DNA from 3 places in the Thioalkalivibrio sp. AKL7 genome. Region 2 is predicted to be linked to each of the others. Evidence: predicted binding sites of a transcription regulator. Region 2 holds the regulator's gene; each other region holds the start of a gene.
The links. Region 2 encodes FliA, which starts transcription of late flagellar genes. Its sites were predicted from a motif close to GCTAAAGTTNNNNNNNNNNCNGCCGATA; they were not measured.
Positions count from the first base shown of each region.

Region 1 (9,647 bases), on a different contig from region 2:
CGTATGGGCATGGCCGCCGAGCTCCGGTTCCGATTCGAACAGTTGGACCTGGTGCCGGGTCTGCAGAATCCAGGCGGCGGACAGGCCGGCGATGCCTCCGCCGATGACGGCGATGCGCGAGCGTTGCATGGTGGTGGATCTCCGGGCCGCAGGGCGATGTACATCTTATACAATAACTGTACAATATTTGTAAATGGTGGCGGTAAAAAGTTCCCCGGCTTCCAATAGGAGGGCGGTTTACCGCGAAACAGGTGCAGCGGGAGACGCGGATCGTGAACACAGACAAGCAGGCGCAAGCGGGCGCACCGGAGTGGCCGGCAGAGGTGCGCGATGCACTGACGACCCACGAGATCGTGGGCATCACCTCCGGGCTGTCGGATTTCCGGGATGCCGAGGCGCTTCTGAAGGCGACGGCCCCGGGGCGCTGGCAGCGGCTGGAGTGGGGCATGGGCTCGGCCCATAACCGCGAGCAGTTCCATGCGTTGCAACAGGCCACCGGCGCCGCGGTGCTGCCGCTGTTTGTGACGCGCGAAGGGGTGATCGGCGGCCTCCCTGAACTGCGCGAGTACCTGGGCCACCGGGCCCTGCAGGCGCGCGGCGAGGGCGCGCGCCCGGATACCCCGGCACCTGCGTTGCAGGTGCTCGGGTACGCCGGGCTGCTACCCTTCGCGTTCTTCGGCATCGGGGCCTGGATGGCCCAGCCCGAATGGCAGGTTTTCGCACTGGAGGCCCTGGCGCTCTATGGTGCGGTGATCCTGTCGTTCCTGGGGGCGGTCCACTGGGGAATCTATCTGGCGGATCGGCAGCACCGGGTGGGTCCGCTCTCGGCGCCGGTGTGGGCGGTGGTGCCGTCCGTCCTGGCCTGGCTGGCGGTGCTGCAGCCGCTGCCGCAGGCCTTGATGACGCTGGCCGTGCTGTTTCTTGGGGTGTGGTGGGTGGATCGGCTGAGCCTGCAACGGCGGGCGTTGCCCCGTGGCTATCTCGGTCTGCGCCTGGTGCTGACCGTGGGCGCGATGCTGGCCCTGGCCTCCGGCCTCGCGGTCACCATCGCGGCCTGAGCAGGAAAGAGGAAGAACGCGAGAATGAACGAGAACAAGGAACCATCGATGAACGCAGATGACCGCATGGCCGACGAGCCGACGGCCACCCCTGCCTCGGGCCAGCCGCTGGCCGCCCCGGAACAACTCGCCGAGCACTACCGCGAGATTCTCGCCGGGCTCGGCGAGAATCCGCAACGCGAGGGCCTGCGGGACACGCCGATGCGCGCAGCCAAGGCCATGCAATATCTGACGCGTGGCTACCAGCAGGACCTGGACACCATCGTGAATGATGCGCTGTTCTCGTCCGATAACGACGAGATGGTCCTGCTGCGCGATATCGAGCTGTACTCCCTGTGCGAGCATCACCTGCTGCCGATCATCGGCAAGGTGCATGTCGCCTACCTGCCCGATGGCAAGGTGATCGGCCTGTCGAAGATTGCCCGCATCGTGGACATGTTCGCCGCGCGGCTGCAGATCCAGGAGAGCCTGACCCGCGAGATTGCCGAGGCGCTGATGCAGGTGACGAGGGCCAAGGGGGTTGGCGTGGTGGTGGATGCCAAGCACATGTGCATGACCATGCGCGGGGTGGAGAAGCAGCACTCCTCGATGGCGACCTCGGTGATGCTGGGCGCCTTCCGCGAGGACGGCCGAACCCGGCGCGAATTCCTCAATCTGATCGGGCGTACCGGCAACTGAGGGGGACGCTGTGCTGGCGCGAACGCGTCAGCCTGTACCGGTCGGAGCGGCCACACAAAAAAATGGCCCGGCGAAGACGCCGGGCCAAAGATCATTCGGACACCCGTGTGATGGAGGGTTTGCGTCCGAACGGCGGATCACCGGCTGCCGTTGCCACGAGCCGATGATTTCCGCAACTTGTATAAGTGGACAGGGACTGTGGAAACAGGTTCCTGCCACCCGCCGAAAGAATGTGGCATGCGTCACATTTCTCCTCCCCTGGCACCCACGGAGTCGCGATGCGCGGTCTTGAACAGATCCCCTGGCTGTATGACGGCCTGATGGCCGGTGCCGATCTTCTGGGGCTGCGTCGCTGGCGACGGCGCCTGGTCGAGGGCGCCGAAGGCCGGGTGCTGGAGGTCGGCTGCGGGACCGGGCGCGATCTGCCGCTGTACGCGGATCCGACGCAAGTGATCGGCATGGATCCGGACCTGGCCGCGCTGCGGTGGGCGCGACGCCGTGCGCCGACGGTCCCGCTGGTGGTGGCGAAGGCCGAGGCGCTGCCATTTGCGGATGGGGTGTTCGATAGCGTGGTCTCCGGCCTGGTTTTCTGCAGCGTCCAGGACCCGCCGCGGGCCCTGGGCGAGGTGCGCCGGGTGCTGGCGGACGGCGGCGCGCTGCGCATGCTGGAGCATGTGCGCCACACCCGCCCGCTGCTGGGACGGGCGCAGGACCGGGTGCAGCCGGCCTGGACCTGCGTCACCGGCGGTTGCCATCCGAATCGCGATACCGAGGCCGCGGTGGAGCAGGCCGGGTTCTGTATCGAACCCGAGGATCGCGTGGCCCGTGGCGTGATGCGGCGCTTTGCCGCGCGGGTCTGCCGAGCGCCCGAAGGTCCTGCCGGACACAACGCCGGGAAGACTGATTGAAGGTCGAGGGCCTTGTTCACCACGAAGTGCATGCAAGTGCGAAGAAGGCTAAGGGCGGGTTGCGCCACAGCGGACATAGAGGGCACGGAGAAGGGAAGGGATTAGGGACGAGGGTTCCGGTGCTAATCGCCGTTCGTGCGGTTGTGCGTTGAAAATTCTCCCGCGTGCGAAAAAATCGTGCATGGAGGCTCAAGTCTTGCGGGATACGGCCGTCACCGGGGGCAGGTCCGTCGTCCTGAGCGCTGGCGGGCCTGTACATTCAGATTCCGGGAGTACCAGGATGGACGCAAGCGCGATTGCCGCAACGGCCACCCAGCAAAGCCAGCAGCAGCTGGCCATGCAGAAAGATGTGGCCCTGCAGAAGAAGGCGATGGAGTCGCAGGAGATGGCCGCTCAGTCGATGCTGGAGGCACTGCCCGACATTGGCGAGATGCAGGCCGCCACGCAGGGTCTGCCGGCAAACGTGGGCACCAACATCAACACGACCGCCTGACGCCCCCCCCAGTCCTTTCGCCCTGCAAGGCCCCGGCGCGTTACTACCCGGGGCCTTTTCGTTTCCTGATTAGCAACGAGCGTCAGCCAGGCTCAAGGCCCGTGCGGGCCCGTGTCTCCAGGCGCCTCCTACATCGTCATCCCGGAAACCGCGCAGCGGTGATCCGGGATCTCGCGGGGGTGCGCGGCGGCGTGGGGGTCATGGGCTGGAGATCCCGGCTCTGCGCTGCGCTACGGCCGGGATGACGCGGGAGTGTTTTGGTCCCGGATGTCGGAGCCGCTGCGTCCGGATGCCCCCGGACCCCGCGATCACGCGGTCTTCCGTCCAGAGCCGTCGCGCCCGCCCTGCGCGGCAGGCCGGGAGCCTTCCATGCTCCGTGCCTTGGGTGCCCTCTGTGGTTACACGCCCCGGTGTTTCCTTCGTCTCTTTGAGTGCTTCGTGGTGAACCCATTCAGGCGGCCGTCCGTTACTGCCGCTGCGCCTCGAACTCGATCATCAGTTCGACCTCGTCGCCAACGATGTCGCGGGTCAGGCCGTAGGTCATGCCGAAATCGGAACGATCGAAGCTGCCACGCATCGACGCCCCCAGCACGTACGGGCGGCCGAACAGGCCACCCAGCGGGAACGGGTAGCGCCCGACCTTGTTGATGGTCACGTCGAGATGGATGGTGCGGGTCTCGCCCAGCAGCTCCAGGCCGCCACTCAGGCGCCCGGTGTTCTCGCCGGTGGGCTGGTAGCGCGTGGCGGTGAAGCGCATCTCCGGGTACGCCTCGACGTGCAGGAAGTCCTCGTTGCGCAGGTGGTCGTCGCGCTCGGCGTGGTTGGTGAACACGCTGTCGGTCTTGATGACGAAGAAGCCGCCCTCCAGTTCGCCCGAGTCCGGGTCGAAGGTGAACTCGCCCTCGGCCTCCAGGAACATGCCCATGACCTTGGCGTAGCCGGCGTGATCGACCAGGAAACCGACTGCGAAGTGGTCGGGGTCGATGACCCAGCGGTCGGCATCGGCCAGGGCGGCAGCGGGCAGGGCGAAGGTCGCGGTCATCAGGCAGGTCAGGAGCGCGGAGCGCAGGCGGCTGGAAAAGCGGTGGTTGCGGGCGTCAGTCATGACACACCTCCGGTCGGTGGCGGTAGAGCCAGTGGATATCCACGGCAAAGGACAGGCCGAGGGCCAGTAGCCCGGCCAGGGCGATGGTGATGGCGGCGCTGGCGGGCAGGCCGGGGATCAGCACCAGAAGCAGCACCACGGTCTGCAGCACGCAGACGGTCTGGCGGCGGCGGCTGGGTGGCAGAGCCCCGGCCAGCCAGGGCCAGGGGCGGGCGGCCAGCACGAAGGCATAGCGCATCAGCCCGATCAGCATCACCCAGGGGCCGACCGCGGTCATCTGCCAGGCGAGCACGGACAAAGCCAGGATCATCGCTGCGTCCAATTCCATGTCGAAGCGGGCGCCGAATGCGGTGGCGCTGTCGGTGCGCCGCGCGACGGCCCCGTCGAGCCCGTCCAGCAGCAGGGCCAGACCCGCCAGCGCAATCACCCAGAGGGCCAGCAATGGGTCACCCGTGGCAGGGGGGGCGAATACCAGGGCCCCCAGGGGTGCGGTCAGGGCGGCGCGCAGCAGCGTGACCCGGTTGGCCGGGCCGGGGCCACGCCCGTCCCGGGCCAGTCCGTCCGGGGGGGTGGTGGTGGCGAGCAGGGCGCCGAGCATGAACCAGAGCACGACAAAGCCGAGGATTGCGTGCGGTCCCAGTTCGGCATGCAGCATCAGCGTTGCCGTGACGACCAGGCCCAGCAGGCCGGCGACGAGCCCGTCGGCCGCCCAGACGCGGAGACCGGTCCGTATCCGCGCCGCGGAGCGACGTTTGGCGGTGGATGATTCCATGGGGGGATTGTAGCCCTCCGTTGGAGGTCTCCGGGGCCTTGCCTTGCGACCACGCCGCGCGCCGGGAGTTGCCGCTTGGAATACGCTTCGCCCACACTGCGCGGATGATGACGCCGCCTTGCACCCTGACCTTGCAGTGCTTCCGGTGAACACGCCGGCTCCCGAACAGGCCTTCTGGGTGGTCGGTCCCGGCACGGGCGAACTGCGCCCGGAGGCACTGGCGGAGCCGGTGTCGGGGGAGGTGCGGGTGCGCACGCAGTTTTCCGCGATCAGTCGTGGGACCGAGTCGCTGGTCTTTCATGGCCGGGTCCCCGCGAGCCAGCATCAGGCAATGCGCGCGCCGTTCCAGGCGGGCGAGTTCCCCGGGCCGGTCAAGTACGGATACATCAGCGTCGGAATGGTCGAGGCGGGGGGCGAAGGGGATGTGCCGCTCGGGCAGCGGGTGTTCTGTCTGTATCCGCACCAGAGCGCCTACGTCGTTCCCGCGGCCGCGGTGGTCCCGATCCCGGATGCGGTGCCCGCGGAGCGCGCGGTGCTGGCGGCCAACATGGAGACGGCGATCAACGCAGTCTGGGATGCGCACTCCGGTCCGGGGGATCGTATCGCCGTAATCGGGGCGGGGGTGGTCGGGCTGCTGGTGGCCTGGCTGCTGCGGGCGATCCCCGGCACCGAGGTGACGTTGATCGACCCCAACCCCCAGCGCGAGGCTGTGGCGGCCCGGCTGGGATTGAGCCTTTGCACCCCGGACGCGGCGCAAGCGAATCCGGACCTGCAGGGCCTGGACGGGGTCGTGCATGCCAGCGGCAACCCGGCCGGGCTGGAGCAGGCGCTGGCGCTCGCCGGGGTCGAGGCCCGGGTGGTGGAGATGAGCTGGTACGGCGATCAGCCGGTGCCGGCGCCGCTGGGCGAGGCCTTTCACTCGCGGCGGCTGACGTTGCGCAGCTCGCAGGTCGGACGCATCCCGCCGGAGCGCGCGGCGCGCTGGGACTATCGCCGCCGCCTGGCGCTGGCGCTGTCGCTGCTGACCGATCCGGCGCTGGATGCCCTGATCAGTGGCGAGGATGCGTTCGCCGACCTGCCGACGGCGATGCAGCGTGTCTCCGGGCCTGAGGCCGAACGCACGCTGTGCCACCGTATCCGTTATTGACCCTTTTCCGATTAACGCGACCTGCGGGGAACTGCCCGATGTACAGCCTGAACGTCCGTGATCATTTTATGATCGCCCACAGCTTTGCCGGCGAGACCTTCGGCCCGGCCCAGAAGCTCCACGGCGCGACCTACGTGGTCGACGTGACCTTCCGCCGCAAGGCCCTGGATGCCGACGGTCTGGTGGTGGATATCGGCCGCGCCAGCGAGGTGGTCAAGGCCCTCCTGGGCGATCTGAACTACCAGAACCTGGACGAGCGCGAGGAGTTTCGCGGCCAGAACACCACCACCGAGTTCCTCGCCCATGCGTTGCATCAGCGCGTGGCGCGCGCCATCCATGCCGGTGAGCTGGGCGAATCGGCCCGCGAGCTGGACGCGGTGTGCGTAACCCTGAACGAGTCGCACGTGGCCTGGGCCAGCTACGAGGCGGCACCCTGAGCCGAATGCGTGAGCTCGGCCTGGTGGTGCCGGGGTCGCTGGAGCAGCGCACCGGGGGGTATCGCTACGATGCGCGCATGGTCGCGGGCTTGAGGGCGCGCGGCTGGACGGTCACGGTGCGCGAGCTGGAGGGGGCATTCCCCGGGCCGAACCCGGCGGCCGAGTCGGCCCTGGACGCCGCGCTTGCGGGCTTTCCCGATAGGCGGGCCGTGCTGCTGGATGGCCTGGCGGCGGGTGCCTTTCCCGGGGTGCTGGCCCGCCACGCCGAGCGCCTGCATCTGATCTATCTGCTGCATCACCCGCTAGGCCTGGAGACCGGGCTGGAACCGGCGCGGGCCGATGACCTGCTGGCGCGTGAACGCGCTGCTGTGGGTCAGGTCGAGGGCGTGCTGGCCACCAGTGCCTTCACCGCCGGGCAGGTGGCCACCTGGGGGGTGTCTTCCGGGCGGCTCCAGGCGATACCGCCGGGGATCGAAGCGCGGCCGCAGGCGTTGGGGCCCGGTCCCGGCGAGCGGCCGCTGCTGCTCTGTGTGGGCTCGGTCGTGCCGCGCAAGGGCCAGCTGGAACTGGTGCAGGCCCTGGCGTGCATACGGACCACGGACTGGCGGGCGGTCTTGGTGGGTTCGCGGGTGCGGGACGCGGCCTATGTGCAGCGGGTGGAGGCGGCAATCACCGAGGCCGGGCTTGGAGACCGGATCGAGTGGGCCGGCGAATGCGATGATGCGGCGCTGGAGGGCTGGTACGGGCGGGCCTCGCTGTTTGTCCTGCCCAGCGCTTACGAGGGCTTCGGCATGGCCTATACCGAGGCGATGGCGCGCGGCCTGCCGGTGATCGGTACCACCGGTGGGGCGATCCCTGCGACCGTGCCGGAGGCGGCCGGCCGGCTGCTTCCGCCGGGAGATACCGGGGCGCTTGCCGCGGCCATCGACGCCTTGTTGGTCGATGCTGGAGCGCGCCACCGGATGGGACGGATGGCACGCGACGCGATGGCGGAACGTTCGGACTGGGATGGTGCGGTGGCCGCACTGGAACAGACGCTGGAGGCGTGGTTGCAATGACGGAATCCTTCGACGCCGACTGGCTGGCCCTGCGCGAGGCAGCCGATCATGCCGCCCGGCCGGAGGCCCTGGTCGAATCCCTGCGTGCGCATCTGGCTGGGCGTCGTGTCGCCGGCCCCCTTCAGGTGACGGATCTGGGCAGTGGCACCGGCTCCAACCTGCGCTACCTCGCGCCGCGACTGCCGCCCCCGCAACACTGGCGGCTGGTGGATCACGATGCCGGGCTGCTGGCCCGCGCCGGCGCTACCGGCGCCGGGATCGAGCTCGAGCGGTGGGTGAGCGACCTGGCCGATGATCCGGGTGCGGCCCTCGCGGGCGAATCGTCGCTGGTTACGGGTTCGGCGCTGCTGGATCTGGTTTCGGAGGCCTGGCTGGACCGGTTGCTTGCGGCCTGCGCCGAACAGGGTGCCGCGGTGTTGTTCGCACTGAGTTATGACGGGCGGATTCGCTGGTCGCAGCCGCATGCCCTGGATGCCGAGTTGGAGGACGCGGTCAATCGGCACCAGCGCTCGGACAAGGGGTTCGGCCCGGCCCTGGGGCCGACCGCCGCGCCGGCCTGTGCGGCGCGGCTCGAGGGGCTGGGGTACGGGGTGCAAACCTGCGCCAGTGACTGGCGGATTGACGCGCATCGGGCGGGGCTGGGTGCGGCCCTGATCGACGGCTGGGTGGCCGCGGCCAGCGCGATCGACCCGGGCCGGGCGGCGGATCTGCGTGCCTGGGGCGAGGCGCGCGCCGTGGCGCTCGCCCGCGGCGAGGTCGAGCTGACCGTCGGGCATCAGGATGTGCTCGGTTTGCGCTGACCCACGCCGCCCGGGTGTTTTAATCAGCATCCCCTTACAAGGGAGAATTGGCGCCGATGTGCTGTCCATTATCCTGTTCGCTCTGGAAGGCGTTTCGGTGCAGGATAGAAATAGGTAATGGAATGAACGCTTGACGGAGAGCCCGGAGAAGCGCTGATGAATGCATTCATCCGTGTTGCCCGAGTCGCTCCGCCAATGGAAAAACCGGAAAAGGTGAGGCATGGAACAGGCAGACAACAAGCAGAGAAGTTTCGTTAATCGCTACTGGATCCTGATCGTGATCGTGCTGTGGCTGATCGCCTGGTCGGCGCGCGATGTACTGGCCCCCAGCGCCGATGCGGTGCCGGAGGACACGGATGTCGAGGCCGTTGCAGTGGCCGAGGATGCCCCGGCCCCAGCGGACGAAACAGCGCCGCGTGAGGGGCGTTTGTCGGAGGGCGACATGGACCCGATGACGGGCGAGGCCTACGAGCGTGAGGACGAGGGCAGCGCACAGCGCCCGATTCCGGACCCGCAGGAACAGGCGCAGCTCCGGGCCACCGGCGAGCCGATGAGCGAAGAAGAGGTCGCGCGGCAGGTGCAGGAGGCGCTGGAGGCCGGGCGTGTCGCCTACTGGCGGGGCGGACCCGAGGAGGCGGTCGAGGTGCTGCGCACGGCACTGGAAGACATTCCGGCCACCTCGGCGCAGCGTGCCGACCTCTACGGCGAGCTGGGCAACGCCCTGTATGCCGCTGACGATGCCGCGGGCGCGATGCGGGCCTGGGACAGCGCCCTGGGGCTGTTGCCGACAAGCGAGCGGCGTTCGATGATCGAGCGCCTGGCGCCGGTGTATGACCGCCACCACCGCGATGGCGCCCGCCACCTGCGACAGTACCGCTAGGTCTTTTCGCGCCGCCGGAAGGCGCGGGCAGGGCAACCGAAAAGGCCCCGGGGGTGTACACCTCCGGGGCCTTTTCTTGTGGGGGCGGTCGTCTGCCAGCCGCAGGTTCAGACTAGCTGGTAGCGGTGCAGCTTGCGCCACAGGGTGCTGCGATCCATGCCCAGGGCGCGGGCGGTCTGTGAGCGGTTTCCGGCATGGGCGACCAGTGCCTCGCGCAGGCGCCGGGCCTCCGGATGCTCGCTGGGCTGGCCGTCGCGGGTCGGGTGGCCCGCCCGGTCGTGCGGTTGGCCATCGGGAGCGTGGGCCGGGTC
Region 1 covers NZ_KB906957.1:66,935-76,581, reverse strand. The annotation lists gene G315_RS0112900 (NAD(P)/FAD-dependent oxidoreductase) at 1-129, opposite strand, end outside; gene G315_RS0112895 (DUF3429 family protein) at 252-1,058, shown strand; gene folE (GTP cyclohydrolase I FolE) at 1,083-1,736, shown strand; gene G315_RS0112885 (class I SAM-dependent methyltransferase) at 2,015-2,644, shown strand; gene G315_RS0112880 (putative motility protein) at 2,925-3,137, shown strand; gene G315_RS0112875 (YceI family protein) at 3,604-4,242, opposite strand; gene G315_RS0112870 (CDP-alcohol phosphatidyltransferase family protein) at 4,235-5,014, opposite strand; gene G315_RS0112865 (zinc-binding alcohol dehydrogenase) at 5,151-6,161, shown strand; gene G315_RS0112860 (6-carboxytetrahydropterin synthase) at 6,200-6,598, shown strand; gene G315_RS0112855 (glycosyltransferase family 4 protein) at 6,604-7,656, shown strand; gene G315_RS0112850 (class I SAM-dependent methyltransferase) at 7,653-8,456, shown strand; gene G315_RS0112845 (hypothetical protein) at 8,677-9,336, shown strand; gene G315_RS0112840 (sigma-54-dependent Fis family transcriptional regulator) at 9,444-9,647, opposite strand, start outside.
Region 1: the regulator FliA is predicted to act here: its motif matches at 2,832-2,859, upstream of G315_RS0112880 (putative motility protein).

Region 2 (9,647 bases):
AACCTGCTGGCCGAGCAGGTCTCGATCCGCGACCTGCGCACGATCGCCGAAACCCTGGCAGACGACGGGGTGAAGAGTCAGGATCCCGGCACTTTGACCGCTGCGGTGCGCGTCGCGCTGTCGCGCTCCATCGTCCAGGACCTTGTGGGACCGGAGGATGAGCTGCCACTGATTGCCCTGGACCCATCGCTGGAACAGCTCTTGCATAAGTCCCTGCAGGGCAGCTCGGGTGGCACGGTTGGACTGGAGCCCGGGCTGGCGGAACGGTTGCAGCGTTCGGTTGCGGACGCGGCGCGCCGCCAGGAGACAGCCGGTCAAGCGGCGATCCTGGTGGTGGCACCGGAGATCCGTTCCTGGATTGCCGGCTGGTTGCGCGGCGCGGTTCGCAGCCTGACCGTCCTGGCGTTTACCGAGATCCCCGACAACCGGCGGATTCGGGTAGTGGCCACGGTCGGTCAGGAAGAAACAGCGAAGCAGTCCGCATGAGACATAGGGGTTCCGCCGCGCGAGCGGCGCAGGAGATCAAAGCATGAATGTCAGACGATATCGGGCCCGGGACATGCGCGACGCCATGCGTCAGGTGCGCGAACAACAGGGAGAGGATGCCGTGATCCTCTCCAGTCGCCGGGTGGATGGTTGGTTGGAGGTGGTCGCCGCCCTGGAGGATGGCGAGTCCTCGGAGCCGGTGCGCGAGCCGGAGGCTGCAAAACCGGCCCGCGAGGCGCGTACCGCCGACCGCGCCCCGAATTCGGCGGCGCCTTCCTGGCCGGCCGATCCCGAGCTCACCGCGATGCGCCAGGAGTTGCGTGACCTGCGCAGCCTGATGACGCGTCAGTATGCGGAGAGTGACGAGGCTCGCTGGGCGGCCCGTCATCCGCTGGCGGCAGAATGCAAGGTCCGCCTGATCGACCGCGGCTTTAGTGAATCGCTGGCGCGCAGCCTGGCGGGCAGCATCCTCGATGACAGCTCCCCCGAGCAGGCTTGGGAGCGTCTCCGCGCGCGGCTTTCGGGCGCGATTGCCACGCATCGCCCGGCGATCCTGGACGAAGGTGGGCTGCTGGCGATGGTGGGTCCGACCGGTGTCGGCAAGACCACCACGCTGGCACGGATCGCGTTGCGCCAGATCCGTCGGATGGGACCGGATTCGGTTACGCTGGTGACCCTCGATAGCCAGCGCATCGGTGCAACACGGCAGTTGCAAGCCTTCGCCCAGATGGCGGGGATCTCGGTGCGCGTGCTGCAGAATGCGCGCGAACTGCGCGATCTGGCGCGGCGCGTGGACGATGGCCACCTGATCCTGGTGGATACCGCTGGGCAGGCGCCGCGCGCGGTGGAGGAGGAGTCGCTGTTCGCGCATCTGCCGCCGGATATCCGCGCCGAGAGCTGGTTGGTCGTGTCGGCCACGACCCAGGGCAGTACGTTGCGGCGGGTGCTGGAGGCGTTTCGCAAGGCGGATCCCTCGGCGCTGGTGCTGACCAAGCTGGACGAGGCAGAACAGCTGGGCGAGGTCCTGTCGGTCCTGCTGGATCAGCACCTGGGACTTGGGTTCGTGAGCGATGGCCAGCGCATTGCCGAGGATTTTCACCGGGTTGATACGGGGTATCTGACCCGTCTGGCGCTGGACGACGACGCGGAGGGCGCGCGGGCGGGTGGCAATGCCCGTGAGACCTGGGCTGCCGAACGGCTTGCCGAAATGGAACCGCCGGGGCGCTCGCGCTCGCCTCTGCGCCCGGCGCAGGGGGCCGAGCCGGCAACACTGGAACTGATTCAGCCGGTTGGAAAGGGGCGTTATGCCACGCACTAACAAGCCGTTGAAGGTCATTGCGGTCGCCTCGGGTAAGGGCGGGGTCGGGAAGACCAACGTGTCGGTCAATCTGGCGGTCGGCCTGGCCCGGTTGGGCCGCGAGGTGATGCTGTTCGATGCGGATCTGGGTCTGGCCAACGTGGACCTGTTGCTCGGGATGCGCCCGGAGCGCAGCCTGCATGATCTGGTGACCGGCGCGGTGGACAGCCTGGACGATGTCCTGGTCCAGGGGCCGGACGGGGTGAAGGTGGTCCCGTCGGCCTCCGGTATCGCGGCGATGGCGAACCTCACGCCGGCCGAGCACGCAGGGCTGATCCATGCCTTCAGCGCCTACCGCAGGCCGCTGGATGTCCTGATCGTGGACACCGCCGCAGGCCTGCAGGAGTCGGTGACTTCGTTCTGCCGGGCGGTACAGGAGACCCTGGTGGTGGTCTGCGACGAGCCGGCTTCGATTACCGATGCCTATGCCTTGATCAAGGTGCTGCACCGTGACCACGGCCTGCGGCGTTTCCGCATGGTCACGAACATGGTCAGCGGGCGCGAGGGGGCGGAGCGGCTGATGCAGAAACTCAATACCGTCTGCGGCAAGTACCTGCCGGAGGTGGTCCTGGACTTGGCCGGCTATATCCCCATGGACGAACATCTGCGCAAGGCCGTGCAGAAAAGGGCGCCGGTGGTTCAGCAGTATCCCGGCAGTCCGGCCGGCAAGGCGTTTGCCGACCTGGCACACACGGTGGATCGCTGGCCAGTCGGTGGGGGTGACCACGGGGGCGTCGGGTTCTTCGTGGAACGAATGCTGCAGAGCGCATGATGACGACGCGTAATCGCCTTTCCGGCTACCAGGCGACGTCCACCGCGACCGGTGGACACGAGAAGTTGATTGCCGATCACGTTGAACTGGTGCATCGCATCGCGCACCACCTGATGGCCCGTCTGCCGGCGTCGGTCCAGGTCGATGATCTGATCCAGGCCGGCATGATCGGTCTGCTGGAGGCGGCGCGGCAGTTCGAGGGCGGGCAGGGGGCGACCTTTGCCACCTACGCCGGGATCCGCATCCGCGGTGCGATGATCGACGAGTTGCGTCGCAGTGACTGGACGCCACGTTCGGTGCATCGCAACAGCCGGCGTATGGCCGCCGCGATCCAGAGTGTCGAGGCCCGCGAGGGGCGTGCGGCGCGTGGGAGCGAGGTGGCGGCCGAGCTGGACGTGCCTATCGATGACTATTACGACATGCTCAAGGACCACGCCGGGGCCCATCTGTTTGCACTGGACGATCTCGGCGGCGGGGATGACGGGGCCGATCGTGTGATCGAGGGGCAGGAAGTCTCGCCGTCGCGTAGCCTTGAGGCTGGCGAGTTTCGCGAGGAGTTGGCCGAGGCCCTTGGGGATCTGCCTGAACGCGAACGCCTGGTGCTTTCGCTGTATTACACCGAAGAACTGAATCTGCGCGAGATCGGGGCTGTTCTGGGCGTGACCGAGTCGCGCGTGAGCCAGATTCGCAGCCAGGCGGTCATTCGGCTGCGCGCGCGCATGGGGTCGTGGCTCGAAGACGGCGCGGCTTTGCAGTTATTCTAAAACTCACCTTACGAATCCCGGAGTGACGTGTGGACAAGGGAATGAAAATTCTCATCGTGGACGATTTTTCCACGATGCGGCGCATTATCAAGAACCTCTTGCGAGATCTTGGCTTCAATAATACGCAGGAAGCCGACGACGGCAGCACCGCGCTGCCGATGCTGCAAAATGGTGACTTCGACTTCCTGATTACCGACTGGAACATGCCCAACATGCCGGGCATCGACCTGCTGAAGGCCGTCCGCGCGGATGCCAACCTGAAGTCGATGCCGGTGCTGATGGTGACGGCCGAGGCCAAGCGCGACCAGATCGTGGAGGCCGCGGAGGCGGGTGTGAACGGTTATGTGGTCAAGCCGTTTACCGCTGAAACGCTGAAGGAAAAGATCGACAAGATCTTCGAACGTATTGAAGCACAGGGCTAAGGATCGCCCGGTGGTGAATACGGACGACGTCCGTCTCGCTTGCGCGGGTGGGCGTGACCCGGCTCCTTCGGCGCCGTACCAGCAAGAGGCTCCTCATGACTGAACAGGAACACCCCCCACGCGACGGTCAGCTCGAGCTGGCCCGACAACTGGTGCAGACGCTCGAGGCGGGCGACGACGCGGCGGCGCGCGCACTGGTGCAGGATCTTGCGCGTCCTTACGACCGCGAGCTCTTCGACGAACTGGGCAAGCTGACGCGCGACCTTCACGAGGCCTTGCAAAGCTTCCGTGGGGACTCGCGTCTGGTAGAGCTGACCCAGGCGGAGATCCCGGATGCGAAGGAACGCCTGAACTACGTGGTCACCATGACCGAGCAGGCCGCGCACGCCACGATGGGCGCCATCGAGTCGAGCCTGCCGATCGCCGAGTCGTTCAGCCAGCAGGCGGCCGACTTGACCGCCAAATGGACGCGGTTTCGCAACCGGCAGCTCTCGGTGGACGAGTTCCGCGATTTCGCGCGTGAGCTGGACAGCTTCTTCGGGCAGGCGGGCGAGGACGCCGAGGAGTTGCGGCGGCTGCTCTCCGAGGTGCTGATGGCACAAAGTTATCAGGACATTACCGGCCAGGTGATTCGCCGGGTGATCCAGTTGGTGACTGACCTCGAAGAGAACCTCGTTACCCTGATTCGGCTCTCCAGCGGGCGCATGGAGCAGGTCGAAGCGGCCGAAGCGTCGCTGGAACGTGGCGAAGAAGACCGCGAGGCGGACCGCAAGGGCCACGGCCCCAGTGTGCCCAAGACTCAAGATTCCAGCGCAGATGTCGTTCAAGGACAGGACGAGGTGGACGATCTGCTATCAAGCCTGGGCTTCTAGCAGTGCCCCCCATACGACTGGCGCCACGGGACCGGAGAGACTGAATGGCCATCGACCCCAATGACGAAATCCTTCAGGACTTCCTGATCGAGGCCGGGGAACTGCTGGAGGGGCTCAACGAGCAACTCATCGACCTGGAACAGAATCCGGACGATCGGGATCTGTTGAATGCGGTCTTTCGAAGCTTCCACACCATCAAGGGGGGCGCCGGGTTCTTGAGCCTGGATCCGCTGGTGACGGTGTGTCATCACGCCGAGGACGTCTTCAATCTGCTGCGCAACGGCGAGCGTCGGGCCGATAGCCATCTGATGGACACCATGCTCCGCGTGCTGGACTCCCTGAACGTCATGTTCGGGGATCTGCGCTCCGGAGTGGACCCGACCCCCGCCGATGCCGCGGTGGTCGAGGACCTGCGGCGCATGGCAAAAAACGAAGACGTCGCCGGAGATACCGCCGCGGCGCCGCCCGCGCCTGAACCGGAGCCCTTCCCCGAGCCACAGGCCTCGGCCCCCGGCGACGCCATGGTGGGCGGCGGGGAGGAGATCACGGACGACGAGTTCGAGGCCCTGCTGGATACGTTGCATGGTGACGGTGCCCCGGCACCCGTGGACGCGGCCGTGTCGGGCGGCGCCGGGGCCAGCGAAGACTCGGGCGGCGATCTGATCAGCGACGACGAGTTCGAGAATCTGTTGGACGAGTTGCAGGCCAAGGGCGGAGGTCCGGCATCGCCCGAACCGGCTGCGGACGCCCCTGCGGATCCACTGCCGACCGAGCCTGCGGCAGCGGCGCCCGAGCCGGAAAAAGCGGTAACGCCGGAGCCGGCGGCCGCCGGTGGGCAGGGCGGTGGTGGTGCCCGCGCCGGCGGGGCCGAGGCTGGGGGGCGCCCGGCTCCACAGGGCGAGACCTCCGTGCGCGTGGATACCGAGCGGCTGGACGAGATCATGAACCTGGTGGGCGAGCTGGTTCTGGTGCGAAACCGCTTGAGCATGCTGCGTTCGCAGCATGTTGACGACGAACTGGGCAAGGCGATCAGTTCGCTGGCACTGGTGACCTCCGACCTGCAGACCTCGGTGATGAAGACCCGCATGCAGCCGGTGAAGAAGGTCTTCAATCGCTTCCCTCGAGTGATCCGCGATCTGTCGCGGAATCTGGGCAAGGAGATCGAACTGGAGATCTTCGGCGAGGAAACCGACCTCGACAAGAATCTGGTCGAGGCCCTGTCCGATCCGCTGGTGCATCTGGTGCGGAATGCTGTGGACCATGGCATCGAGACGCCCGATGTGCGCGAAGCGGCGGGCAAGCCGCGCAAGGGTACGGTCGTGCTCGGCGCGGCCCAGGAGGGTGATCACATCGCACTGCTGATCAAGGACGACGGCGGTGGCATGGACCCGCAGGCCCTGCGGCGCAAGGTGGTGGAGAAGGGGCTGATGGAGCCCGCGATGGCCGAACGCATGACCGATCGCGAGGCCTTCAACGTGATCTTCATGGCCGGATTCTCCACCAAGACCGAGATCTCGGACGTCTCCGGCCGCGGGGTTGGCATGGACGTGGTCAAGACCAAGATCTCGCAGCTCAACGGCACCATCGAGATCGATTCCGAGATCGGCGTAGGGACCACGCTGCGGGTGAAGCTGCCCCTGACCCTGGCGATCCTGCCCGCGCTGATGGTGATTCTGGACGGCCGGCGTTTTGCGATCCCGCTGGCCTCGGTCTCCGAGATCCTGGATCTGGATTTGACCAAGACGAATTACGTGGATGATCAGGAAGTCATCATGGTGCGCAAGCACGCCCTGCCAGTCCATTACCTCAAGCGCTGGCTGAAGCCTGGGCACGAGCCTGAGGCGCGCAAGGATGCCCACGTGGTGGTGGTCCATACGGCCGACCGCAAGGTAGGACTGGTGGTGGATGATCTCGTGGGGCAGGAAGAGGTGGTCATCAAGCCGCTCGGCCAGAATCTGCAAGGCGTGAAGGGCCTGGCGGGAGCGACGATCACCGGGGATGGGGGCATCGCCCTGATCCTCGACGTCTCCGACCTGGTGACCATTCTGATGCGGCAACTGCAAATGTCCGGTCGACCGCGCCGCGCGTCGCGCTCGAGCGAGGGCTGAGGATGCCGATCAGGGTTCTGGTAGTTGACGACTCGGGGTTCTTTCGTCGGCGTATCGCCGAGATCCTGGATTCCGATTCCGGCATTGAGGTCGTAGGTTCGGCCGAGAATGGCGAGCAGGCGATCGCCAAGGTCCGGGACCTCGATCCCGATGTCGTGACCATGGATATCGAGATGCCGGTGATGGACGGCATCACCGCGGTGCGCAAGATCATGGCCGAGCGCCCGCTTCCGATCCTGATGTTCTCCAGTCTCACGACCGAGGGAGCCCAGGCGACCCTGGATGCGCTGGAGGCCGGGGCGGTGGACTTTCTTCCCAAGCGCTTCAGCGACATGGCGGGGGACGAGGACAGCGCGCGCATGCTGCTTCGGCGCCGCGTGCGCTCGCTGTCACGCAGCCGGGCGCGTTCCGTCAGTGCCCCGGGCACGACCACGCCTGCGCGGGAGGCCCGGCCGTCCGCGCGCCGCGAAGAGACCGACCGTCAGGCCGCGGCCGATGCGCGCAAGCCGGGTCCGGCGGTTGCCAGTTCCCGGCCGCCGACGCCGTTACGGCAGTTGCGCGCGGTGCTGATTGGTACCTCCACCGGCGGTCCAGTGGCGCTGCAGGAGGTGCTGAAGCCGCTCCCGGCGAATTTCCCGCTGCCGATCCTGCTGGTGCAACACATGCCCGCCAGTTTTACCCCGGCCTTCGCCGAACGCCTGAACGCCATGTGCAATATCGAGGTGCGTCAGGCGAAGGACGGTGATGTGCTGAAGCCGGGCGTGGCGCTGCTGGCCCCGGGCGGGATGCAGACAACGCTGGAGCGCGGCAGCCAGACGCATGTGCGAATCGCGGAGAGCCCCCTGGGCACCATCTACAAGCCGAGCGTGGATGCGGCCTTCGGTTCCGCCGTGGAGGCGCTGCGCGGGCAGGTGCTTGCCGTGATCCTCACCGGCATGGGCGCCGATGGCCGCGAAGGCACGCGGGCGCTGAAGGGCGCCGGCGCGCAGGTGTGGTCGCAGGATGCGGCGACCTGCGTGGTGTACGGGATGCCGGCGGCAGTGGCCGAGGCCGGCCTGTCCGATCATGTGTACCCGCTGCCCGAAATCGGGCCCGCAATGGTGAAGGGGTTCTGCTGACATGGATATCCTGAGCCTCATCGGGATTACCCTGGGGCTGGTGGCGGTGCTCGGCGGTAGCATTGCCAAGGGCAGTGGCCTGGGCGCGCTGTGGAATGCCGCGGCCTTCCTGATCGTGGTGCTGGGGACCCTGGGGGCGACCCTGGTGCAGGCACGGCTGTCGGTCTTCATGCACGGTATGCGCATCTTGCCGTGGGCCTTCAAGCCGCCGAAGGTCGACAATCGCGCGACGGTCGAGCAGATCGTCGAGTGGTCGCATGTCGCGCGCAAGGAAGGCCTGCTAGGCCTGGAGACGCTGGCCGACGAGGAGACCGACGGCTTTGCCCGCAAGGGACTGCAACTGCTGGTGGACGGTAGTGAACCGCAGACCATTCGCCAGATCATGGAGGCCGACCTCGACAACCGCGAGCACTTCGACCTGCAGGGCGCGAAGATCTTCGAGAGCATGGGGATCTATGCCCCGACCCTGGGGATCGTCGGCGCGGTGATGGGCCTGATGGCAGTGATGCAGAACCTCGCGGATCCAAGCAAGCTGGGGGCGGGCATCGCGGCGGCCTTTGTCGCCACGATTTACGGCATTGCCTCGGCCAACCTGCTGTTCCTGCCGGTGGCCAACAAATTGAAGTCGATTATTCAGAACCGTTCGCAACACCAGCAAATGCTGATGGAAGGCCTGATCGCCATTGCGGAAGGTGAAAACCCGCGGAACATCGAAAGCAAGCTGAGTGGCTTCATCCACGAGTGAGGTCACCATGGCGCGACGCAAGCGGGCGGAAGAACACCAGAATCACGAGGCATGGGCCATCCCCTATGGGGATCTGGTCACACTGCTGCTGGCGTTCTTCGTGGTGATGTACGCCATCTCCTCGGTGGACGACGGCAAGTACCGGGTGCTGTCCGAGTCGCTGGTGGACGCCTTCCGCGCACCGATGCAGGCCGACCCGATTCAGGTCGGGGACCCCACTGTGGCCCGGGAACGTACACCGCAGGATCTGCGTGCCCTGGTGCCTATCGAGGTCCAGCCGGGTCTGGTGGAAGAGGGTCCGCAGCCCATCGACATGGCCTTGAGTGGGATGCTTGACGAGGGCCCGGACGACGCCGGGATGCAGGTGTTCCTGGACGAACTGGCGGATACCGCGCGCGAGATCGAACAGGCGATGGCGCAATGGATCGAGGATGGCGATCTGCGCGTGACGCGCGAGGCCTATTGGCTGGAGATCGAGATCACCAGCCGTCTGCTGTTTGCGTCCGGGGCGGCGACCCTGAACCCCCAGGCGGAGGGTCTTCTGCAAGAGGTTGGCGGGATTCTGGCGCCACGTGTCTCGCGCGTTCATGTGGAGGGACACACGGACAATGTGCCCATCCAGACCGCGATCTATCCGTCGAACTGGGAGCTGTCGTCCGGACGGGCGGCCGCGGTGGTCAGCGTGTTCGAGGAGGTCGGGGTCGATCCGGAGAATCTGGTCGCCCTTGGCTATGGCGAGCACCGGCCGGCGGCCAGCAACGACACCGCGGAGGGGCGGGCCGAGAACCGGCGCGTGTCCATCGTGGTACTGCCCGGGGGGCGTCCGCGCGCCGAGGGCGCGCAGGAACCGGAGCGCCTGCGCGAGGATCTTCCGCCCGCACCGCTCCCGATGGATGGAGACACACCATGAAGGTCTGGGCGGTTGCAAACCAAAAGGGGGGTGTGGGCAAGACCACCACCACGGTGACGCTGGGCGGCCTGCTGTCGGGCCCGGAACAACGCG
Region 2 covers NZ_KB906947.1:272,464-282,110, forward strand. The annotation lists gene flhA (flagellar biosynthesis protein FlhA) at 1-486, shown strand, start outside; gene flhF (flagellar biosynthesis protein FlhF) at 560-1,804, shown strand; gene G315_RS0101155 (MinD/ParA family protein) at 1,791-2,615, shown strand; gene G315_RS0101160 (RNA polymerase sigma factor FliA) at 2,612-3,379, shown strand; gene cheY (chemotaxis response regulator CheY) at 3,421-3,801, shown strand; gene G315_RS0101170 (protein phosphatase CheZ) at 3,897-4,673, shown strand; gene G315_RS0101175 (chemotaxis protein CheA) at 4,718-6,781, shown strand; gene G315_RS0101180 (chemotaxis response regulator protein-glutamate methylesterase) at 6,784-7,899, shown strand; gene G315_RS0101185 (flagellar motor protein) at 7,901-8,644, shown strand; gene motD (flagellar motor protein MotD) at 8,652-9,554, shown strand; gene G315_RS0101195 (ParA family protein) at 9,551-9,647, shown strand, end outside.

Region 3 (9,647 bases), 300 kb from region 2:
ATTGCCCGGCGATTTCCGTATCAAGCGCTCCAAGCTGCGCGGCGTGGCTTCCGAGGGCATGCTGTGCTCCGCTCGCGAGCTTGGCCTGGCAGATGATGCCGAAGGCCTGATGTCCCTGCCGGCGACGCTGGAGGCCGGCCAGGACCTGCGTGAGGCGCTGGGGCTGGACGACACCATCCTGGAAGTGGACCTGACGCCGAACCGGGCCGATTGCCTGGGCATGCGCGGGATTGCGCGGGAGTGCTCGGCATTGCTGGACCGGCCGCTGCATGCCCCGGCGATGCCGGCCGTGGAGGTCGCCAGCGATGCCCGGGTGAGCGTGATCATCGAGAATCCGGAGGCCTGCCCCTTGTATGCCGCACGGGTGCTGGAGGGTCTGGACGCCAAGGCCGCGACGCCGCTGTGGATGACCGAACGCCTGCGCCGTGCCGGGGTGCGCCCGCTGAGCGCGATCGTGGATGTGACCAATTACGTGATGCTGGAACTGGGCCAGCCACTGCATGCCTTTGATGCCGATCGCACGGGCGCCCCGATCCAGGTGCGCCAGGGCAAACAGGGGGAAACTCTGACGCTGCTCGGAGGCGACCAGACGGTGAAATTGTCGCCGCAGGATCTGGTCATTGCGGGTGATGACGGCCCCCTGGCGCTGGCCGGAGTGATGGGCGGCGCCGCCAGTGCGGTCGATGCCAGCACCACCCGCGTGATCCTCGAATGTGCGCATTTCGCACCGCGGGCCCTGGCCGGTCGGGCGCGGGCCCACGGCCTGCATACCGATGCCTCCCACCGTTTCGAGCGGGGTGTCGACCCGACCCTGGTCCCGCAGGCGATGGAACGCGCGACCCAGCTGCTGCTGGAACTCTGCGGCGGGCAGTGTGGCCCGGTCGAGCAAGTGGGTGAGACGCCGGCCTCCCATGCGGAACAGGCGATCGTCCTGCGCCCGGATCGTGTCCAGCGCCTGCTTGGGGTGACCCTAGAGGCTTCCGAGGTCGAGCGGATCCTGGAGGCACTGGACTGCCGCATCGAGACGTGCGAGAGCGGCTGGTCGGTACGCGCGCCGCGGGCCCGATTCGACCTCGAACGCGAGGAGGATCTGATCGAAGAGCTGGCCCGGGTGCACGGCTATGACGCCCTGCCGCAGACACTCCCAAAGCCGGTTGCGCCGGTGACGCCGGAGTCGGGTCTGCGGTCACTGCGCAACGGGCTTGCCCGCCAGGGCTTCCATGAGGTGATCAGCTTCAGTTTTATCGCTCGCGAGGCCGCCAGTGCGTTCTACCCGGACGTGGAACCCCTGGCGCTGGCCAATCCCATTTCGTCCGATCTGGCGGTGATGCGCCCGGGACTGTGGCCCGGGTTGGTGACCACCGCCGCCTACAACCAGGCGCGCCAGCAATCGGACCTGCGCCTGTTCGAGCATGGCCTGCGCTTTGTTCCGGATGCGTCCGGTCTGCGGCAGGAGCCGCGACTGGCCGGCCTGCTCGGTGGGAGGGTGGCTCCGGAAGGCTGGGAAGGCGAGGCGAAGAAGGTCGATTTCTTCGACGCCAAGGGCACCGTGGAAGGCCTGTGCGAACGCGTCGCCGGCCCGCTCGGCTTTCGCGCGGAACGTCATCCGGCGCTGCATGACGGGCAATCCGCACGGGTACTGGTGGACGGCCATCCGATCGGCTGGGTCGGGCGCCTGCACCCGGCGCTGTGCGAGCGCTTCGACGTGGAGCCGGTCTACCTGTTCGATCTGGATGCCGCGGCCGTGGTGCGCGCCCCGGTGGCGCAGTTCACGCCGTTGTCGCCGTACCCGTCCATCCGTCGGGATCTGGCGCTGGTCGTGGCCGAGTCGGTGGCGGCGGGCGATGTGCTGGCGGCCATCGATGAGCTTGGCCTGGGGATCCTTCAGGACGTTCGCCTGTTCGATGTGTACCAGGGCAAAGGCTTGAATCCGGACGAAAAAAGCCTGGCTTTGGGCTTGATTTTACGGGCTTTTGATCGCACCCTAGGCGAACAGGACGTGGCTGGCGTCACCGACGCGGTGGTGCAGCATCTCCAGGCCCGGTTCAACGCAACCTTGAGACAATAGCCGATGGCAGCTGTAACCAAGGCGGATCTCGCCGCCGCGCTAAACGAGGAACTGGGTCTCAACAAGCGCGAGGCCAAGGAATTCGTCGAGATGTTCTTCGAGGAGATGCGGCAGTCGCTGGAGACCGGCGAGGGCGTGAAGCTTTCCGGGTTCGGGAATTTCATCCTGCGCGACAAGAACCAGCGGCCAGGGCGCAATCCCAAGACGGGCGAAGAGATTCCGGTCTCCGCGCGTCGTGTGGTGACCTTCCGGCCGGGACAGAAACTGCGCGAGCGGGTAGAGAGCTATGCTGGAGGCGAGTAACCACCAGGAACTGCCCGCCATCCCGGGCAAGCGCTACTTCACCATCGGCGAAGTCGCGGAGCTGTGCCAGGTCAAGCCGCATGTGCTGCGGTACTGGGAGCAGGAATTCCCGATGCTGGAGCCGGTCAAGCGGCGCGGCAACCGTCGCTACTACCAGCGCCAGGACGTGATCCTGATCCGTCAGATTCGCGCATTGCTGTACGAAGAGGGCTACACCATCAATGGTGCCCGTCAGAAGCTCTCCGGCGACGAAGCCAAGGGTGATCGTCAGCAGGCCCAGCAGATCATCCAGGACACCATCTCGGAGCTTGAGTCGGTTCTGCGCGTACTGCGCGCCTGAGGCCCGGACCCAGGGGGTGGGTGGCTTTCGGGACGTCGTGTTGATGCGATTCGCTTCGCTCGTCGCATCCTACAGAGCTGAATCGGATTTACGGTAACGCAGGCGGGAACCCGCGTAGGATGCGACGAGCGAAGCGAATCGCATCAATGCGCCATTCTCGGCGTACGTGGCACGAATGGTCCGCACGGATCTCGCAGCAATGGGGTGGCCGATGCTTTCGTGAAGGCGGGGAATCGGATATAGTTCGCGGCTTCGGGGCGTGGCGCAGTCTGGTAGCGCATCTGCATGGGGTGCAGAGGGTCGCAGGTTCAAATCCTGCCGTCCCGACCAAACAGGAACGATCAAAAAAGGCCGCTTTAAGCGGCCTTTTTTTGTGTTCGGAGTTGCGGGTTGCGGCGTCGCCTGGGCGCAGGCTCAATCCATCGAGCGGCGGCGCGCTTCGCGCTGGTAATGGAGCAGGGCGATGTTGGTCTGGCGTTCCATCCACTGGGTCATTCCGACGATCTCGAAGCCTGCAAACTCGAAGCCATCACGCGTGCTGCGGCGACGGTTGGCCAGCCGCAGGTCCCCGGAAAGGCGTTCACTGACATCGGGGAGCAAGAGGTTCTCGAAGGCCAGGTTCGCCTGGTCCTCAAGCGCATCCAGGAGGGTGGTGGACAACTCGATGCACATGCCCTGGGCAGAGAGGTCGGCAACCTCGCCAATCACGGGATCCTTCCAGGCCTTTGCATGGAGTTCGATCTGAGGCCGCTGGGCCATCGGGATGTGCACGCGGAACGTTTCGCGGCGTTGCAGGTAGTAAAGAGTTTCCGGATAGGTGCAGACGTAGAGCGCGCCTTTTTGCTCCTGCTCGATGCGTGTTACATGCGTGCCGAATCGTACTGCAACCCCGCGCAGCGCCGCGAATACGCGCAAGTCCATGCCGGCCTGAACCTGCTGGTGCGCCCGAGGCGGGGTCAGCTCGTCGAGAAAGAGTTCCTTGGCGGCTGGGTCCAGACGGACCAGGGCCGAGGTGTACAGGGGGCCGTCGGTATCCACGCGAACGCTCACGACGGTGAGCTTGTGGTCGAGGTCCTTGAGGATGCCGGCAATCCGGTCCGGCTTATCGACGGTATAGTCCGTGTCGTCCATGCGTCCGAAGTGTTAGGAAGGTGTGAGGACGCAAGGTACTGGTGGATGCCGCGAAAAGCCAGCCTCCACCAGGACCGGGCTCTCAGGCCTGGGTGATCTGGCGTCCGCCGCGGTTTCCGGGCCGGGCGCGGCCATACGGGTCGTAGGTGGCCGCGGGGCCGGTTTCCTCGCCGCGGAGGATCTGCATGGAGAGTTCCACGCGCTGGCGGTCACGGTCGATCAGGCGCGCATTGCCATGATTCAGAGTGTCGCAGCGTTCGATGGACTGGCGCAGGGCCTGCCACAGGTCGTTCAGTACGACGCCATCGTCCATCTTCGAGAACAGGCGTGCGACGCCCTCGGGGCTGAAGGCCTCGCCGGCGGCCTCGACCAGGCCTTGCTGGTTGCGTGTCTCGGTTTCCAGTTCATGCAGCAGGGTCTGCTTGCCGGTCACCACGTCCTGCAGCGTATCGGGTTGGCGCGCTTCGACCGCGCGCGTCTCCTTTAGCAGACTCTCTTCCAGCTGATGAGCCAGCCGGATTGAGGTCTCGAGCGAGCGTTGCAGTTTATGGTGCGCGTCGGCATTCATGGGCGATAGACCGGGTTAGCGCAGCAGGCTTTCGAGGTCGATCATGCGATCGGCCAGCTGCTGGTTGTCCACTGGATAGTTGCCGCTGGAGATCGCCTCGCGCAGTTCTGCAACGCGGGCGGCGTCGAAGGGGGCGGTGTCGCCCGCGCCGGCCGCGGCATTCATTGCCTGGGCGGCCCCGGTGAGCGTGACCGAATCATTGTTTGCCGTCGATGCGTTACCGGAGGCCGGGGCACGGCTTGCCGTGTTGGCGGACTCGTCGCGACCCTTTACCCCGGGGTTCTGGTTGTCGGGGCGCAGGCTGTTCGTATTGAGGCCCTTGATATCCATGATGCCTTCCTGTCGTTGTAACTGTGCTGCAATTGTTTACGGCCAGCGTTGCTGAAACTGTAGGCCTCGGGGGCGGAAAAGTGTAACGGGCTTCACAGTCCGCTTCGAAGATCGTTGGCGTGCCTGGTGGGTCGAGGCCTCAAAGCGCTACCCGGATGTGGCCGGAGGCCTGGATTTCGCCTTCGACGACGCGCCCGGAGGATGCGTTCTTGACGCGGATTCGCTCGCCCAGCGTCCCGTTCTCCAGCGCTTCGCCCTGCATGCGGATGGCGATCGAGCCGTTCTCTGCCAGGATGGTAACCCGCTGGCCGCGACTGATGATCTCGCGCGGGCTCACGTGCTGCGTTCCGATGATCTGACCCGGGCGGATGCTGCGCCGGGTCTGCTGGCCGATCAGGGCATTCTTTTCCTCATGATAACTGCCGGCATGGCGCGAGGTCTCGATTCGCTGGAAACGCAGGTCGCCCGCCGAGAGGGTGTGCTGGCGCGGCAGGGTACGGTTCGCAACCAGCACTTCGGCGTAACGTTCGACCGTCGCCGGCACGTATAACTGCCAGGTCACCGGGCCGGCACACTGGATATGGACAGCGGTGTTGCCGTCACTCCGACCGCCGGGTGGGAAACGCGCTTCCAGGCCGTCCGTGCAGGGGACGAGGCGCAGACGCTTGTCGAGCTGGCCAATCTCGATGGAAACATCCTTCTCGGTATCGGTAACGCCCAGTTCCTGAATCAGGAACTGCTCGGCGGCGTGGCGGATGTCGTCAACCGGGTGGACTTCGGCCCGGACGCTGGTAGACAGCAGTACCAGGATGAACAAGAGGGTGACGCCGGCAAGGAGACGCGGAATGGCTCGCACGTTTGCGCTCGAGTCGATCACGCTCGCTGGCGAGGCACCGGAGGGCCCGCCTTTTCCTGGAACGAATGAGGCCCCAACGCGAACGAGCGAACGGATCAGCGTCTCCCTGGCAGCGGAAGCAAATTCTGAAATGGGTCGGCGCTGGTTCATGTCGCGGTCCTGTTTGGTCCTGTCCTGCGCAGCCAGTTCGGTGCGGGCGTCGGACTGTGCGCGAATGGCTCGGGTTTGACGGATCTTGCGTCGATGTCGAGCGAGTCGCGTGCAGTTTCAGTACGCAAAAACATGCAGATGTCGTGCCAATGAATGGGCATCTCGCGCCGCGCGCGCATTCAAGGACCGTCGCGGGCGGCCGTTATGGCCATGAGGCGGCGTCAGAAGGCGCATGCACGCAAATGCAAATGACAGGCCGGGGTTGCGCGGTGCACACTTGGCCTTTGAGGCCTGTCCGGTGCCTAGGGAAACACTGATTAATGTACGCACTCGCGTTGGTACCCCAGGTTCCCCGAGACAAGGCGCGTCGTGCAGCGGGTAGTGGTTCTACCCGCAAGCGGCGCAACGCAGGATCGGGGAACCTGGGGTACCAACCCCACAATCCTTTGAAAAGCAGGGGCTCGGCCGCTTTTGCGTGCGCACGGCGTTGCGGCTCCCTTGTGCAGAATGACTGCACGGCAGTCGCCGCGCCTTGTTCGCACGCAAAAGCGACTCGAGCGCGAGCGTGTACATTAATCAGTGTTTCCCTAGAGCAATCGGGGCAAGGAGAGCGGCACGATGAGTCAATTCATTGACGATGTGAATCAGCGAACCCAGTTGGTGGGGCAGAACCGCATGGAGCTTCTGCTGTTCCATCTGGGCGGGTCGCAGACCTTCGGGATCAATGTCTTCAAGGTCCGCGAGGTGATTCCGTCGCCGCCGCTGCGTCAGATTCCCGGCTCCATGGGCGTGGTGCGCGGGGTGGCGTCGCTGCGTGGCGGTACCGTGCCGATCATTGACCTGGCGCGAGCGATGGGCCTGCGTGGCGCCGTCGGGGCGGTCGACAACGGGGAGCAGAAAGTGGTGGTCACCGAGTTCAATCGTTCGGTGCAGGGCTTCTGGGTGTCGGCGGTGGATCGCATCGTCAACGTGAACTGGCAGGATGTGAAATCGCCCCCGCGCGGAACCGGGCGCGAATCCTTCCTCGTGGCCGTCACGGAGATCGACAACAAGCTGGTCGAGATCATCGACGTCGAACGGGTGCTCTCCATCGTCAATCCGCTGCCCAGCGAGGTCTCGCCATCCATCCGCGAGAATGCCAGAGAGGCCAGCGGGCGCAAGGTCGTGATCGTCGATGACTCTGTGGTGGCGCGCAAGCAGATCGAGGGCGCGATCAAGGGCCTCGGTTTCGAATACGATGTCTTCAAGGATGGCCAGGAAGCACTGGACTTCCTCGAGCAGAAGGCCACGGAAGGGCCGGTAGGGGACCAGGTCGAACTGGTGATCTCGGATATCGAGATGCCACGCATGGACGGCTATACCCTGACCGCGCGCATCCGGGACAACACCGCGCTGAAGGACCTGAAGGTGCTGCTGCACTCCTCGCTGAGCGGTGAGTTCAATACCGACATGGTTAAGCGCGCGGGCGCGGATGCCTTTCTCTCCAAGTTCAATCCCGATGAGCTGGCCAATGCCGTACTGGATCAGACCGGGCGCGAGAGTCAGCAGGCCGAATGACCGGTCGGGCGGAACCGCGTTGCCGCTCGGCAAGCCCGGAGCGGCGATGGGTGGCCGGAAGTCGGTGTGTATGGTGCCATGCGCGCGACGCCGTATACTCGATCCGATCTTCTGGATCACCCCGGTTTTCCGGCCAAGCGGCCCCGGTCAAGGATTCGTCATCAGGATGCCTAATCACGATGGACAGCGCTCAGGGATGACTCGGTGATCGATTCCCGCGACTACGAGGAGTTCTCCCGCTTCCTGCAGGACTGCTGCGGCTTGGTGTTGGGTGACAGCCGCCAGTACCTGGTTTCCAGTCGTCTGTCGCGGCTGCTCGACGAGTTCGACTTCAAGAGCGTCCCGGAACTGCTGCATGCGATGCGGCAGGCCCCGAATCCGCGTCTGCGCACCCGCGTGATCGATGCGATGACGACCAACGAGACGTCCTGGTTCCGCGATGGCTTTCCGTTCGAGATCCTGCGCCACGTGCTGTTGCCGGAACTGGCCGCGAAGGGAGGCAGCATCAAGGTCTGGTCCGCGGGCTGCTCCAGTGGGCAGGAGGCCTATACGATCTCCATGGTGGTCTCGGAATGGGAAGAATCGCGGCCGGCCCGGAAGGTACCGGTTTCCATTCTTGGCACGGACCTATCAGAGAAGATCCTGGACGATGCGCGGCGGGCCGTGTACGACGGCCTGAGCATCGTGCGCGGGCTCAGCGAGAGCCGGCGCGCGCGCTTCTTCGAGACCGTCGCGGATGGCCACAAGGTGATCCCGGATGTGCAGCGGCGCTGTCGCTTTCAGAAGCTCAACCTGATCGACAGCTATGCGGCGCTGGGCAAGTTCGACCTGGTGTTCTGCCGTAATGTGCTGATCTATTTCTCGGGCGACACCAAGCGACAGGTTCTTGACGCTATCGCCCGGCAGATGAATCCGGGCGGGTATCTGTTTCTTGGCGCTTCCGAGACCGCAGGGCCCTACACCCAGGCCTTCGAGACCGTACGAACCGAGTACGGCTCGGTACTTCGTCTGAAGTCCTGACGTAATCCAGCCCCGGGGCTGATCCCCGGGAACGCCCGTGCAATGCGGACGGCGAGTCGCTCCATCCCTTCCCCTGGCTGCCCACTGTGCCTGCGCCCCTGCGGCACGTCGCTCGAGAATGGCATAACGATTGCTTCAGTTCCCCTGCGAAGGGTCGCAATCGGTGCGCCCCGTTCTCCAAGCGAGGGTCCGCCACGGGCGGACAGGACGGAAGCGATGAGTCTCTCTCTCGACAAGGCGATGGGTATTTCTCCGCAGGCGGTGAACGTGCGGGCGCAGCGCATGGAGCTGCTGGCCTCCAACATCGCCAACGCGGATACCCCGAACTACAAGGCGCGGGATATCGATTTTCGTGCGGTGCTCGAATCCGCGGCCGGCGGCGGCAATACCTTGCCCATGGCGCGCAGCCAGGCGGCGCATCTCGACCCCAACGCTGGCGCGATGAACGGGCAGGTCGAGGCGCTTTACCGCGTCCCCTCGCAGGCGTCGCTGGATGGCAACACGGTGGACCCGCAGATGGAGCGGGCCGCCTTTGCCGAGAACGCCGTTCAATATCAGAGCAGCCTGGAATTCCTCAATCGCCGGGTCTCCGGCATCCGCGAAGCCCTGCGGGGCGACCGCTAACGCGGACCTGATCGGGAGATCGATGTCGTGAGCAACCTTTTCAGCCTGTTCAATACCTCCGCCTCGGCGCTGTCGGCGCAGTCGGTGCGCCTGAACACCGTGGCCTCGAACCTGGCCAACGCGAACACCGCCGCGACCAACCCCGACGAGGCCTATCGCGCCAAGCAGGTGCTGTTCCAGAGCGTGATGGACCAGGCCAACCCGAACGGTTCGTCGACGGCCGTTCGGGTGGCCGGCGTGACCGAGTCGCAGGCGGCGCCGCATGCGCATTACGAACCCCATCACCCGCAGGCCAACGAGGAGGGCTACATCTTCCGTCCGGCCATCAGCGTGGTGGAGGAGATGGCCAACATGATGTCCGCCTCGCGCAATTACGAAGCCAACGTGGAGGTGATGGAGACCTCGCGTCAGCTGCTCCAGCGCACATTGCAGATCGGTCAAGGCTAGGGAGCCATCGATGACACAGATATCCCCCGAATTGCTGGATCGCCTGGGCCTCTCGCGCCCCGAGCAGAAACAGGACAAGGACATGGACCGCCTGGGCCAGTCCGACTTCCTCAAGCTGATGACGACCCAGCTGGAGAATCAGGACCCAATGGAGCCGATGGACAACGGCGACTTCCTGGGCCAGATGGCGCAGTTCTCGACCGTAACCGGCATCGAGGAGCTGTCCAAATCCTTCCAGCAGCTGGCGCAGTCG
Region 3 covers NZ_KB906947.1:572,824-582,470, reverse strand. The annotation lists gene pheT (phenylalanine--tRNA ligase subunit beta) at 1-2,068, shown strand, start outside; gene G315_RS0102615 (integration host factor subunit alpha) at 2,072-2,371, shown strand; gene G315_RS0102610 (MerR family transcriptional regulator) at 2,355-2,711, shown strand; tRNA gene G315_RS0102605 (tRNA-Pro) at 2,965-3,041, shown strand; gene G315_RS0102600 (flagellar brake protein) at 3,126-3,842, opposite strand; gene G315_RS0102595 (flagella synthesis protein FlgN) at 3,925-4,410, opposite strand; gene flgM (flagellar biosynthesis anti-sigma factor FlgM) at 4,426-4,740, opposite strand; gene flgA (flagellar basal body P-ring formation chaperone FlgA) at 4,880-5,557, opposite strand; gene G315_RS0102580 (chemotaxis protein CheV) at 6,365-7,303, shown strand; gene G315_RS0102575 (protein-glutamate O-methyltransferase CheR) at 7,508-8,323, shown strand; gene flgB (flagellar basal body rod protein FlgB) at 8,540-8,947, shown strand; gene flgC (flagellar basal body rod protein FlgC) at 8,975-9,394, shown strand; gene G315_RS0102560 (flagellar hook assembly protein FlgD) at 9,405-9,647, shown strand, end outside.
Region 3: the regulator FliA is predicted to act here: its motif matches at 4,777-4,804, upstream of flgM (flagellar biosynthesis anti-sigma factor FlgM).